3 regions of the Streptomyces sp. NBC_00028 genome follow, and region 2 is predicted to be linked to each of the others. Evidence: riboswitches for the same ligand, from Rfam matches in the RefSeq annotation. Region 2 holds a riboswitch; each other region holds the start of a gene.

Region 1 (4,035 bases), 6.9 Mb from region 2:
CCAACGACGTGATGGCGCAGCTCATGCACCTCGAGTACCAGAACCCCGACCGGGACATCTCGCTGTACATCAACTCCCCCGGCGGCTCCTTCAGTGCCATGTCGGCGATCTACGACACGATGCGGTACGTCTCCTGCGACGTGGAGACGATCTGCCTGGGACAGGCCGGGTCGTCCGCGGCCGTGCTGCTGGCGGCAGGGACCCCGGGCAAGCGGTCCGCGCTGCCGGGTGCGCGGATGGTGCTCCACCAGCCCTCCCTGTCCGAGCCGGTGGCGGGGCAGGCCAGCGATCTGGCCATCCAGGCCGAGGAGTTGGGGCGCGTCCGCGACCGGCTGGAGGAGATGCTCGTACGCCACACCGGGCGGACGCGGGAGCAAGTCACCGAGGACATCGAGCGGGACAAGATCCTCACCGCCCAAGAGGCCCTGGAATACGGCCTGGTGGACCGGATCGTCCCCGGCCGCCGGGCGTCGCGCCCCTCGTCCGACGCCCGGTGAGCGGGCGATGCTGCCGCCCGAACTGCCTCCACTGCCCGCGCTGACCCGCGCCGAGGGCGAGTTGATCGACCGTTATCTGGACGTGGTCGATCTGCTGGGCCGGATCAACCCCGCGCACCCCGGTGACACCTACCGCGGGCTGCGGGCCGCCCAGGCGTTGGTCGCCAAGGCGGCCGAGCTGCGCGACGCGCTGGCGACGATGCACCAGCGGGGCGAGGCCGAGCTGCACGCGGCGACCCTGACCCGGGCGCTGCGCGTCCTGGACGGTGAGCGACGCACGGCGCGGGTCATGGTGCCGCCGCACTCCGACAGTTGACGCACCGGCACCCGGTCCGGGCCGGGTGCCGCGACACGAGGCGTCCGGACCGGCCTTCAAACGGACCAAAAGACGTACCCCCATATGGCGTAGCCAGCAGTAGTTTTGCGGGCCCGTCAGGCTTGCGCAACGCGCGTAGCCCAGGGCCGGAATGAGGTGTTCCGTCGCTGGTCCGGGGCTCCTCGGACCCCTCGACGGTCGCTCGAACAGAGGAGTGTCCACCCGAACGGGTGAGTGGTGAGTAACAACACAAATCCCCGATTCCATTGGGTTTTTCGGCATTGGGTGCGTGAAGATCCCTGTCTGACGACAAGCCCCCGCCGCAGCGGCGGGGCGGTCCGGGCGGACGCCGAGTCCTGCCGCCGCCCGGATGACCGGTCGACAGGAGTGGATCGGCAGGAGTGGAGGACCCAGGCAAGACGGGTCGCCGGGAAGGTCGCTCTCTTCGGAGAGGCCGGTCCGAGCAGCCCTTGGGGTGAAGCCGCGACAAGCGGCCGGGCAACTTCGCCAGCCCGAATCCGACAGGTCATCCTTCACAGGCGGCTGACGAAGGGTTGCGCATGTCTGCGCTCAATCGTGTCCCGTCGCTGATGGCCCGAGCCGGTACGGCCTCGGCCCTCACCATCGCCGCAGTGGGCGGCTCCATCGTGGTCCCGGGCATCGCCTCCGACGCGGAGGCCGCGACACCGGCGACGAAGGCACTTCAGGTGGCTGCCTCAAAGAAGGGCTCGCCCTACAAGTGGGGCGCCACGGGACCGCACAGGTTCGACTGCTCAGGGCTCACGCTGTACTCGTACAAGAAGGCGGGCAAGAGCCTGCCGCGCACGGCGGCCCAGCAGTACAACAAGACCCGCCACATCTCTTCCGGCAGCCGCAAGGCCGGAGACCTCGTGTTCTTCCACTCGGGGTCGAACGTGTACCACGTCGGCATCTACGCCGGGAAGGGAAAGATCTGGCACTCCCCGAAGAGCGGGGAGGTCGTGAAGCTCGAGAAGATCTGGTCGAGCAGCGTCTGGTACGGCCGGGTCAAGTAGCCCCCCGCCGAGCGGACCGGTGACTCTCCCGTGGGGGTGACGGCCACCTGACCGGCCATCACCCCCGCGGGGCTCTCAGCCGAGGGCCACCAGCGGTTCCAGCAGCAGCACGACGCCCAGCACGCTCAGCGCGGCCCCGGTACCCCCCGCGACAAGCCGTGCGGCTCGCGGGCGCCGCAACCACCGGCCCAGCCGGTCCACCAGCAGCGCCACCGCTGGGAACCACACCAGGGCGAGCACGACCACGATCAGCGCCAGCAGCAGCGTCCGGGGCAGCGCGGGCTCGCCGGCCGGCACGAACTGCGGCAACAGGCTCAGGAAGGTGATGGGCGCCTTCGGGTTCAGGGCATTGGTGACGAACCCCTGCCGCACCGGCCGCACGCCGCCGCCCCCGGACTCCTCGACCGCACTGTACGGACGGCTCAGTGAGCGCAGCGTCCGTACGCCCAGGTAGAGCACATAGGCGCCGCCCAGCAGTTGGAGCGCACGGAACAGCGCCGGTACGGCCGCCAGGACCGCGGCGACCCCGGCCACCGCGAGCGCCGTGTGCAGCAGCAGCCCGCCCGCGACGCCGAGAGCACTCGCGACACCGGCCCGGCGGGAGACGAGGGCATTGCGTACGACGACGGTGAAGTCGGCGCCGGGCATGGCGACCATGCCGGCGGCGACCCCGGTGAAGGCGATGAGCTGTCCGTCCATGCCGTCCAGCGTGCCGTGCCGGAGCCTTCAGCAGGTATGTCGAATATTCTGGGTCTGCCTTAAGCATCCCTTTAGCCTGGGGGCCTGTATGTACGACCCGAACCGCCTCGCCGCCCTGGTCGCGGTCGCCGAGGCCGGCTCGATCACCCGGGCGGCCGAGCGCCTCGGGTACACCACCCCCGCGCTCTCCCAGCAACTGGCCAAGCTGGAGCGGGAGGCCGGCACGGCGCTTCTCGTACGGCATCATCGCGGCGCACGGCTCACGGGCGCCGGTGAGCTGCTCGCGGCGCGGGCGCGCCGGGTGCTGGACGAACTGGAGCAGGCCCGGCATGAACTGGCCCGGCTGACCGGGCTGTCCGGCGGCACGCTGCGGCTCGGCACCTTCCAGACCGCGGGTATCCATCTGCTGCCGTCCGTGCTGAGCGCGTTCCGCCGGGCGCATCCGGACGTGGAGCTGACGGTCGCCCACCTCGAACCGCCGGCCGGGGTGGAGGCGGTGGCCGCCGGTGACGTGGACCTGGCGCTGACGCATTCCTACGCACCCGCGGACCCGGTGCAGCTCCCCGCGTCCGTCAGGGCGGAGCCGGTCCTGGTGGAGGAACTGGTGCTGGTGACCGCCCCGGGGCATGTCCTCACGAGCGACAGCTCGCGGCTTCCTCTCGCCGCACTCGCCGGGCAGCCGCTGATCAGCATGGCCCCTGACCATCCCGCCCGGCGCGGCGTGGAGGCGCTCCTCGCCCGGGCCGGGGCCACGCCGTCCGTCCTGGTGGCGACGCCGGTGTACGCGCTGGTGTGCGCGCTGGTCAGTGCGGGGCTCGGGATCGCGGTGGTCCCGGAGATGGTGGCGCGGACGGCGGTCACTCCGGTGGGGACGCGGCCGCTGGGGACGGGAGAACTGCGCCGTACGATCTCGGTCGCCCACCGGGCCGACGGGCCGGCCCCCGCGGCGGACGCGTTCCGGGCACTGCTGCGCGGTGCCTTCGGCCGCGCGAGACAAGGTGGTGTCTAGGGTTCCTGCTGTCCCGCCGCCGATACCGGCTCGGCCGGTACCGTCCACGGGAGTTCGATGGAGACGGTCTTGCCGCCCTCGCGGGTCGGGCGGACTCTGAGCTTGCCGCCGTACTCCGCGGTGAGCCAACGGATGATCACCATGCCGCGGCCGTTGTCCTGTTGGACGGCGGCCGGCAGCCGCTTCGGGAAGCGGGGGTGGCTGTCGGTGACCCCGATGCGCAGATGTTCGTCACGGTCGAGGTGGAGGTCCACCGTGAAGGTGGGTGACTGCCCGAAAGTGTGCTGTACGGCGTTGGTGGCGAGTTCGGAGACGATCAGCCGGATCGTCTCCGCCGCTTCCGTGTCCGCCGGCAGACCCCATTCCGCCAGGGTGCTCAGGACATAGGCGCGGGCCGCGGAGACCGAGGCGGGATCGCTCGGCAGAGTGACGGATGCTTCCAGATGGTCTGCCATGGCGACGTCGTCCCTTTCCCACGGG
Region 2 (4,035 bases):
AGCTACGCCGTCCACCTCACCGAGGCCGACGAGCTGCTGCATCTGCACTGGGGGCCGGCGATCACGCTGGCCGACGCCGAGGCCCTCGCGGTCCGTCCGCTGCCCGACTACTGGCCCTTCGAGTCCCCGCTCGACGGGCGCGAGGAGTACCCGGTCGAGGGCGGCCCCCGCTTCGTCCGGCCCGCGCTGTCGGTGCGCACCGACGAACGCCGCGGCACCGAGTGGAGCTTCGAGACGTACGAGACCGACGCCGACGCCGATGAGCTGCGGCTGCGGTTCCGCGACGGCGGGCTCGTCGTCACGCTGCACTACCGGATGCGCGGCGACGTGGTGGAGCGCTGGACGACCCTGGAGAACCAGGGGCCGGACGCCCTGGAGCTGCTCCGCGCGGACTCCGCCACCTGGACCCTGCCCGACCGCGAGGACTGGCGGCTCTCCCAACTGCACGGCCGCTGGGCCGCCGAGTCCCGGCTCGTACGCTCCCCCCTCACCTACGGTGAGAAGGTCATCGGCAGCCGCCGCGGCCACACCGGTCACCAGCACCTGCCCTGGGTCGCCCTCGACTCCGACGCCACCGAGGAGCGCGGCGAGGTCTACGGCTGCGCCCTCGGCTGGTCCGGCTCCTGGCGGATCGCGGTGGCCCAGCTCCCCGACGCGCGCGTGCAGATCACCGGCGGTGCCGGACACGACGACTCGGGGCTGCTGCGGCTGACGGCGGGCGAGTCGTTCACCACGCCCGTCTTCGCCGGTCTGTGGAGCGAGGGCGGCTTCGGCGGCGCCAGTCGCGCGTGGCACGCCTACCAGCGGGCCTACGTCATCCCGGACGCGGAGCAGGACCGGCCGGTGCTGTTCAACTCCTGGGAGGCCACCGAGTTCGACATCTCCGAGGAGCAGCAGGAAGCCCTCGCGCGGCGGGCCGCGGCCATCGGCGTCGAGCTCTTCGTGGTCGACGACGGCTGGTTCGGCGCCCGCACCAGCGACCGCGCAGGACTCGGCGACTGGACGGTCAACCGCGACCGCTTCCCGGGCGGCCTGAAGCCCCTCGCCGACTCCGTGCACGCCCTCGGGATGCAGTTCGGCATCTGGGTCGAGCCCGAGATGGTCAACCCGGACAGCGACCTGTACCGGGCACACCCGGACTGGGCGCAGTTCCAGCCGGGACGAAAGCGGACGGAACTGCGCAACCAGCTCGTCCTCAACCTCGCGCGCGAGGACGTCCAGGAGTACCTCTGGGGACAGCTCGACGCCCTGCTGTCCAGCGCCCCGATCGACTATGTGAAGTGGGACTTCAACCGCTGCTTCACGGACGCGGGCTGGCCCGGTGAGTCCTACCCGCAGCGGCTCTGGGTCGACCATGTGCACGCCTTCTACGCCCTGTTGGACCGGCTGCGGGCCGCGCACCCCGGCGTCGCCTTCGAGTCCTGCTCGGGCGGCGGCGGCCGGATCGACCTCGGTGTGATGAGCCGCACGGACCAGGTGTGGACCTCCGACAACACCGACCCCCTCGACCGGCTCGCGATCCAGCACGGCTTCAGCCAGCTCCACCCCGCGCGCGCGATGGCGGCCTGGGTCACCGACAGCCCGAACGCCATGCTCAACGGCCGGGTCAGCTCGCTGCGCTTCCGCTTCGTCAGCGCCATGGCCGGTGTGCTCGGTGTCGGCGGCGACCTCACGCAGTGGACGGAGGAGGAGCTCGCCGAGGCCCGAGAGTGGGTGGAGCTCTACAAGGGCATCCGGCCGCTCGTGCAGCGCGGCGACCAGTACCGGCTGCGGGCTCCACAGGGCGGACTGAGCGCCGTGCAGTACGTCCTCGGGGACGAGACCGTCGTCCTCGCCTGGCTCCAGGCGCAGCACTACGGCGAACCCGTCCCGGTGCTGCGTCTGCGGGGCCTCGACCCGACGGCGTCGTATGAATGCCTCGAAACGGGCGAAATTCTCAGAGGGGCTGTATTGCAGCATCACGGGCTGCGAGTGGGATTGCGGGGCGATCTGGATGCGGCAGTTCTCCGACTGCGTCGCATCTGAGCTTTCTGTCCGAATTGGTGGCTTGAGCGGCCTTCATTCCAACTCGCTCTGGAATAAGGGAAGCTGTGCGAACGGCACGTGAGGAGCGTCATATCGGTGACCCTGTGTCGCCCGTCATGTTCACGTAATGCGCCTTCGAATGCTGGGGATTTCCCTTCCCGGAAGCGGTGCTGATGCACGGAGGGTGACCGGGAAATTCACAGCGGATCAAGAGGAATGCAATCGTCCTGGAACCCCTTACTTGTCCCTTTGCGTCTTCCTCGCTTACGTTCGCCACCAATCCGGACGGACGCCCAATCCTGCCGCCGCCCGGAATCCGCACAACTCACCCGTGAACGGCAGGAGCGGGGGACCCACAGGTACAACTGCCTGGACCGGTCTTCCGGAACAGGCTTGGGGTTAAGGCGCACCTCGGTGCGCCCGGGCATCTCCAGTCCGCACCCGACAGCTCACCTCGTAGGCGCCGGAGAGGAATTCGCCATGCCCGCCAAGGGTAAGCACCGTCGCCCGAAGGCCCAGCGCCTCACCCGCTCGATCGCCGTCGCCGGTACCGGTGGCGCCGCACTCGCCCTGCCTTTGATGGGCGCCGCCGGCGCCCACGCGGCCACCCCGCAGTCCGTCTCGCAGTCGGTTTCGGAAAAGGCCGCCCAGTCCCTTCCGGTCGCCGAGAAGGCGGCCACCGAGAAGGCCGCGCAGAAGAAGGGCGCCGCGAACACCGCGACCGTGCGCACCTATTCGGTGCGGGCGGGCGACTACCTCTCGAAGATCGCCGACGAGCAGAACGTCACCGGCGGCTGGAAGAAGCTGTACTCGGACAACCGCGAGGCCGTCGGATCCGACCCCTCGCTCATCCACCCGGGCCTGAAGCTCACGCTCGGCAAGAAGGCGGCGGCGAGCGCGGACAAGTCGGCGAGCGCGGAGAAGTCGGCGAGCACCGAGAAGTCCACGAGCACCGAGAAGTCCTCGTCCTCCTCGGACACGACGACCGCCACCCAGAGCAGTGAGTCGACCAGCACCGCCGGCGGCTACACGCTTCCCGTGGCCGGCGCCACCGTCGGCACCGCCTACCACACGGCGGGCAGCATGTGGTCCAGCGGCTACCACACGGGCACCGACTTCGTCGTCCCGACCGGCACCTCGCTGAAGGCCGTGGCCGCGGGCACCGTCGTCTCCGCCGGCTGGGGCGGCGCGTACGGCAACCAGGTCGTCATCAAGCTGGCCGACGGCTACTACGCGCAGTACGCCCACCTGTCCGCGCTCTCGGTCTCGTCCGGACAGACCGTCACCGAGGGCCAGCAGATCGGCCTCTCCGGCGCCACCGGCAACGTCACCGGACCGCACCTCCACTTCGAGATCCGCACCACGCCGGACTACGGCTCGGACGTGGACCCGGTCGCGTACCTCCGCTCGAAGGGTGTCGCCGTCGGCTGACGCTCTTTTGCGAGGGTGCCGCGTCGACTGACGCTCCCTCCCCCGATGCCACCGAAGGCCGGACCCCGATCCCCGGGTCCGGCCTTCGGTGTTGGGTCTTGCCGTTTCATGATCGCTTCATTGCGGTCTTGTGGCGCGGCTGTCCAAACCGTCGACAGGGAGGGGAGGGTGGGACCACAGTGATCTCCGAGGGATGCAAGCGCTTTCTACGCGCCTTCGCGTCCGCATACACACCCGCACCCGGAGGTCCCCGTGCCCGGCGTCGACCGACGCACCGTCATCAAGGGCGCCGCAGCCGCGGCCGCCGCGGCCCAGTTCTCCTGGGCCCTGTCCCGCACCGCCGCCGCGGCGGACGCCGACGACACCGAACTGTGCTGGCTGGAGGGCTCGGCCCCCGACGTCCACGCCGGTACCACCTGGGGCGTGCCGTGGGCGCGCGGGGCGTACCGGCCGGAGCAGCCGTTCCGGCTGACGACCGCCGCCGGTGCCGATGTCCCCGTCCAGAGCTGGGTCACCGGCTACTGGCCCGACGGCTCGGTGAAGTGGACGGCCCACGCCCTCGCGCCCGGCGCGCCGAAG
Region 3 (4,035 bases), 2.5 Mb from region 2:
GCCCCTGCGTGGCGACACAGGCCAGGAACACCGCCCCGGGCATCCGCCGCTTCCAGTGCCCGACCACCAGCACGATCAGCACCGGCCACAGCAGCGCCGACAGCGCCAGCAGCGCCTCGGCGAGGGTCTGCCAGCCGAGCGCGGAGAAGCGGGTGCCGAGCACCGTGGTCGCCGCGACAGCCGTGAGCGCGCCCGGCGTCTGCGCCTCCGTCACCCACCGCGACCGTTGCCACACCAGTCGTACGACGAAGTCGGCGGCCAGCGCCACCCAGGCCACGCTCGCCAGCGCCAGCGCGACGCGGGACACCACCTCGTACCCCGTCAGATGGAGACCGACCGACAGGATGCCGGTCGCCATCACCGCGGAGCCCGCGGCGGGCGGCCGCTGCGCCCACCAGGTACGGAGGGGGGAGGTATGGGGTGTATCGGGCATGGGGTGATGCTATGGAGCGGGGTGGGGGTTGAGAGCGGGGCACGCGCGCGTGGGGGAGAAAAACGCGCGGGGTGAGGGCAACTGAGTAGTTGCGCTCATGACAGGAGGGGAGGGGGGTGGGGAGACTGCGGCACATGTCCTACCGACGATCAGTCGTCCTGGCCGTCCTCGCCTCCCTCGCGGTGCTCGCCCTGACCGCCTGTGGCAGCGAACGAGCCGGGGAACGGTCCGCCTCCGCGCCGACACCCACGCCCTCCTACCCGCCCCCGCCCAAGTGCGCCCAGGCCGCCGAGACGCCCCCGCCCGCGCCCTCCTCGCCCGTGCCGAGCGCGACCGCCTCGCGGGGCGAGGGAGCCGGAGACCAGCCCCCCAACTACGCCGACAACCACGCCTACCGCATGCAGGCGTCCCTCAGCGCCGAACGCGAGGCCAGTGGACTGGCCTCGGCCGGGCTCATCCGCAAGGAGCTGGAGAAGGTCCGGGCGGCAGGCGGGGCGGGGGCGTACGGGGTCTACGGGGACGAGCGGGTCGAGGCGGCGCTCCGGCGCCTCGGCTGCGGACCGGAGCACGGGGTCTTCGTCGGGAACGGGTTCTACGCCGTCTACACCGGCCTCGCGTGCGTGTCCGGGCGGGTGACCGCGGACGAGCTGACCACCGAGGTGCACGGTGTCTACGCCGAGCCCCAGCCCGGGGCGGGGCCCTGCGTAGAGAACCGTGGGGGTCACTGACCTGCGTCAGGCCGGGCGGACCACGCTGTGGATCGCCGACTCGCCGTCGTAGTAGATCGACTCCTCGCGGACGTACGCCCCCGGCTTCGGCGCGTGGATCATCATGCCGTTGCCGATGTAGATGCCGACGTGGCTGACATCGTCGTAGAAGAAGACCAGGTCGCCGGGCCGGGCGTTGGCGAGGGAGACCGTGGTGCCGAAGTTCACCTGGTCGTAGGTGGTGCGGGGGAGGGAGATGCCGGCGGCGTTCCAGGCGGCCTGGGTGAGGCCGGAGCAGTCGTAGGAGTCGGGGCCGGTGGCGCCCCAGACGTACGGCTTGCCGATCTGGGAGCGGGCGAAGGCGAGCGCCTTGTCGGCCTTGGTGGCGTAGGAGGAGTCCGTGGAGGTCTCCGAGGACGAGCCGCTCCCCGTCTCCTGGGTCGCCGCCGCTTCCTGCGCCGCCTTCTGCTCGGCGGCCTTCTGCTGCTCGGCCAGCTCCGCGGCCTTGCGGGCGGCCTCCTCCTGCTTCTTCCTCTCGATCGCCGCGAGCCGCGCCTTCTCCTCGGCGGTCAGCTGCGACAGCAGCTCGCGCGCGTCGGAGAGCTTGCGCTGGACGGTCGCCTTGGCGGTCTTCAGGTCGCTCTGCGACTCGGTGAGCGTCTCGAGGCTCTTGGTGGCCTCCTGGCGCTTCTTCATCGTCGCCGACTGCGCGCTGACGTAGTCGTCGACCGCGACCTTCTGGCGGTCCGTCATGCGGCCCATCAGCTGCGTCTGGTCGAAGTAGTCCTGCGGGGTGTCCGCGAGCAGGAAGGTCGCGGTGTCGGGCGCGGAGGCGCCGGTGCGGTACTGGGCCGCGGCAAAGGAGCCGAGCTCCTCGCGGGCCTCGTTGAGCTTCTGGGTGCGCTTGGCGACGTCGTCGAGGAGGGTGTCGACCTGCTCGCGCTGCGTTGCGGTCTTCTCCTTCGCCGAGTTGTACTTCTCGGTCGCCGACTCCGCCTGCCGGTAGAGGTCGTCGACCTTCTTCTCGACTTCCTCCAGGCTCGGCTTGTCGTCGGTCGAGGGTGCGGCGGTGGCCGTCTGGGAGAGCAGGGCCACGGAGGTGAGGGCGGCCGTTGCGAGCGCGGGGGTGCGTATGCCTGCTACGCGCGTTCCCGCAGGACGCGGCTTTGCGTGCGACGCCAAGGGAGGCGACTCCTTCCACGTTCCGCCTACCGAGTTAGCTGTCGGGTTCGGGCGGGTGGTTCGGAAGGTGTGCCCTACGGCCGCTCCCGGGAGGGAGTCGGGCCGATTCACCCCAAGGTCGGTGTGGGTCCCCGGCTCCGGCTGCCATGGCGGCGCACCGGACTCGGCGGAGGCCGCGCGGCCCGGCGACGTTCGCCGGTGGGGGTCGTACGGCCTGTCCGGCACGGTAGCCAACTGGTGTGGTCCCTGTGAAGGTTGATGTCCGATAGGCCCGATACATTTTCGTGACCTTGGGTGGTCGGGGGAGATGATCACTCGATTTCTCACGGAACGTGACGGGGTCGTCCTGGAGGGTGAGAGGGCCCGACTTCTCGGGGCGGCGGCGGGGTGTCAGTGGGGAGCCCTAGACTCGGAGAGCGATGACAGGCCTCTTTGACGACAGCTTCCTGGCGAACCTCCAGGCCCCCCAGGGGCACGAGGAGGAACCCCCGCCGCCGCCCGAGGACGAGCAAGATCACGGGCCGGGATCCGAACCCGTTCCGGACGATCTGTTCGGCGGGAAGTTCGACGTGCCCCCGGACCGGGACGCCTACTACCGCGACGGCGCCCCGCGCCCCGCGCTGGACGCGGCGGCGCTGATCGAGGGGCTCAACGAGAACCAGCGGGCGGCCGTCGTCCACTCCGACACCCCGCTGCTCATCGTGGCCGGCGCCGGCTCCGGCAAGACGCGCGTGCTCACGCACCGCATCGCCTATCTGCTGGCCGAGCGGAGCGTGCACCCGGGCCAGATCCTCGCGATCACCTTCACCAACAAGGCCGCGGGCGAGATGAAGGAGCGCGTCGAGCAGCTCGTCGGCCCGCGCGCCAACGCGATGTGGGTGATGACCTTCCACAGCGCGTGCGTGCGGATCCTGCGGAGGGAGTCGAAGAAGCTCGGCTTCACCTCCTCCTTCTCGATCTACGACGCCGCCGACTCCAAGCGCCTGATGGCCCTGGTCTGCCGTGACCTGGACCTCGACCCCAAGCGCTTCCCGCCGAAGTCCTTCAGCGCCAAGATCAGCAACCTCAAGAACGAGCTGATCGACGAGGAGGACTTCGCCGCCCAGGCCACCGACGGCTTCGAGAAGACCCTCGCCCAGGCCTACGCCATGTACCAGTCGCGGCTGCGCGAGGCCAACGCCCTCGACTTCGACGACCTGATCATGACGACGGTCAACCTGCTGCGCGCCTTCCCTGACGTCTCCGAGCACTACCGCCGCCGCTTCCGGCACGTCCTGGTCGACGAGTACCAGGACACCAACCACGCCCAGTACGCGCTGGTACGCGAGCTGGTGGGGACCAGCGAGCACCCGGTCGACGTACCCCCCAACGAGTTCGACGTCCCGCCCGCCGAGCTCTGCGTCGTCGGTGACGCGGACCAGTCGATCTACGCCTTCCGGGGCGCGACGATCCGCAACATCCTCCAGTTCGAGGAGGACTACCCGAACGCGACGACGATCCTGCTGGAGCAGAACTACCGCTCCACGCAGACCATTTTGAGTGCGGCGAACGCGGTCATCGAGCGCAACGAGTCCCGCCGCCCCAAGAACCTGTGGACCAACGCGGGCGCCGGCGCGCGCATCACCGGCTACGTCGCGGACACCGAGCACGACGAGGCCCAGTTCGTCGCCGAGGAGATAGACCGACTGACGGACGCGGGCGACGCGAAGGCCG

Evidence for each region. A riboswitch is a leader RNA that binds a small molecule or an ion and turns the genes downstream of it on or off. The one in region 2 is predicted to bind cyclic di-AMP.
Region 1: another riboswitch for cyclic di-AMP. It lies ahead of OG885_RS38280 (C40 family peptidase); the one in region 2 lies ahead of OG885_RS06920 (peptidoglycan DD-metalloendopeptidase family protein).
Region 3: another riboswitch for cyclic di-AMP. It lies ahead of OG885_RS18025 (NlpC/P60 family protein); the one in region 2 lies ahead of OG885_RS06920 (peptidoglycan DD-metalloendopeptidase family protein).

What each region holds. Positions count from the first base shown of each region.
Region 1 is NZ_CP108293.1:8,469,302-8,473,336, reverse strand. It holds gene OG885_RS38290 (ATP-dependent Clp protease proteolytic subunit) at 1-497, shown strand, start outside; gene OG885_RS38285 (hypothetical protein) at 505-813, shown strand; cyclic di-AMP (ydaO/yuaA leader) riboswitch at 1,151-1,370, shown strand; gene OG885_RS38280 (C40 family peptidase) at 1,374-1,847, shown strand; gene OG885_RS38275 (LysE family translocator) at 1,923-2,546, opposite strand; gene OG885_RS38270 (LysR family transcriptional regulator) at 2,635-3,555, shown strand; gene OG885_RS38265 (ATP-binding protein) at 3,552-4,010, opposite strand.
Region 2 is NZ_CP108293.1:1,577,188-1,581,222, reverse strand. It holds gene OG885_RS06925 (alpha-galactosidase) at 1-2,025, shown strand, start outside; cyclic di-AMP (ydaO/yuaA leader) riboswitch at 2,322-2,501, shown strand; gene OG885_RS06920 (peptidoglycan DD-metalloendopeptidase family protein) at 2,506-3,456, shown strand; gene OG885_RS06915 (Tat pathway signal sequence domain protein) at 3,709-4,035, shown strand, end outside.
Region 3 is NZ_CP108293.1:4,086,442-4,090,476, reverse strand. It holds gene OG885_RS18035 (tellurite resistance/C4-dicarboxylate transporter family protein) at 1-433, opposite strand, end outside; gene OG885_RS18030 (hypothetical protein) at 568-1,161, shown strand; gene OG885_RS18025 (NlpC/P60 family protein) at 1,168-2,322, opposite strand; cyclic di-AMP (ydaO/yuaA leader) riboswitch at 2,330-2,501, opposite strand; gene pcrA (DNA helicase PcrA) at 2,742-4,035, shown strand, end outside.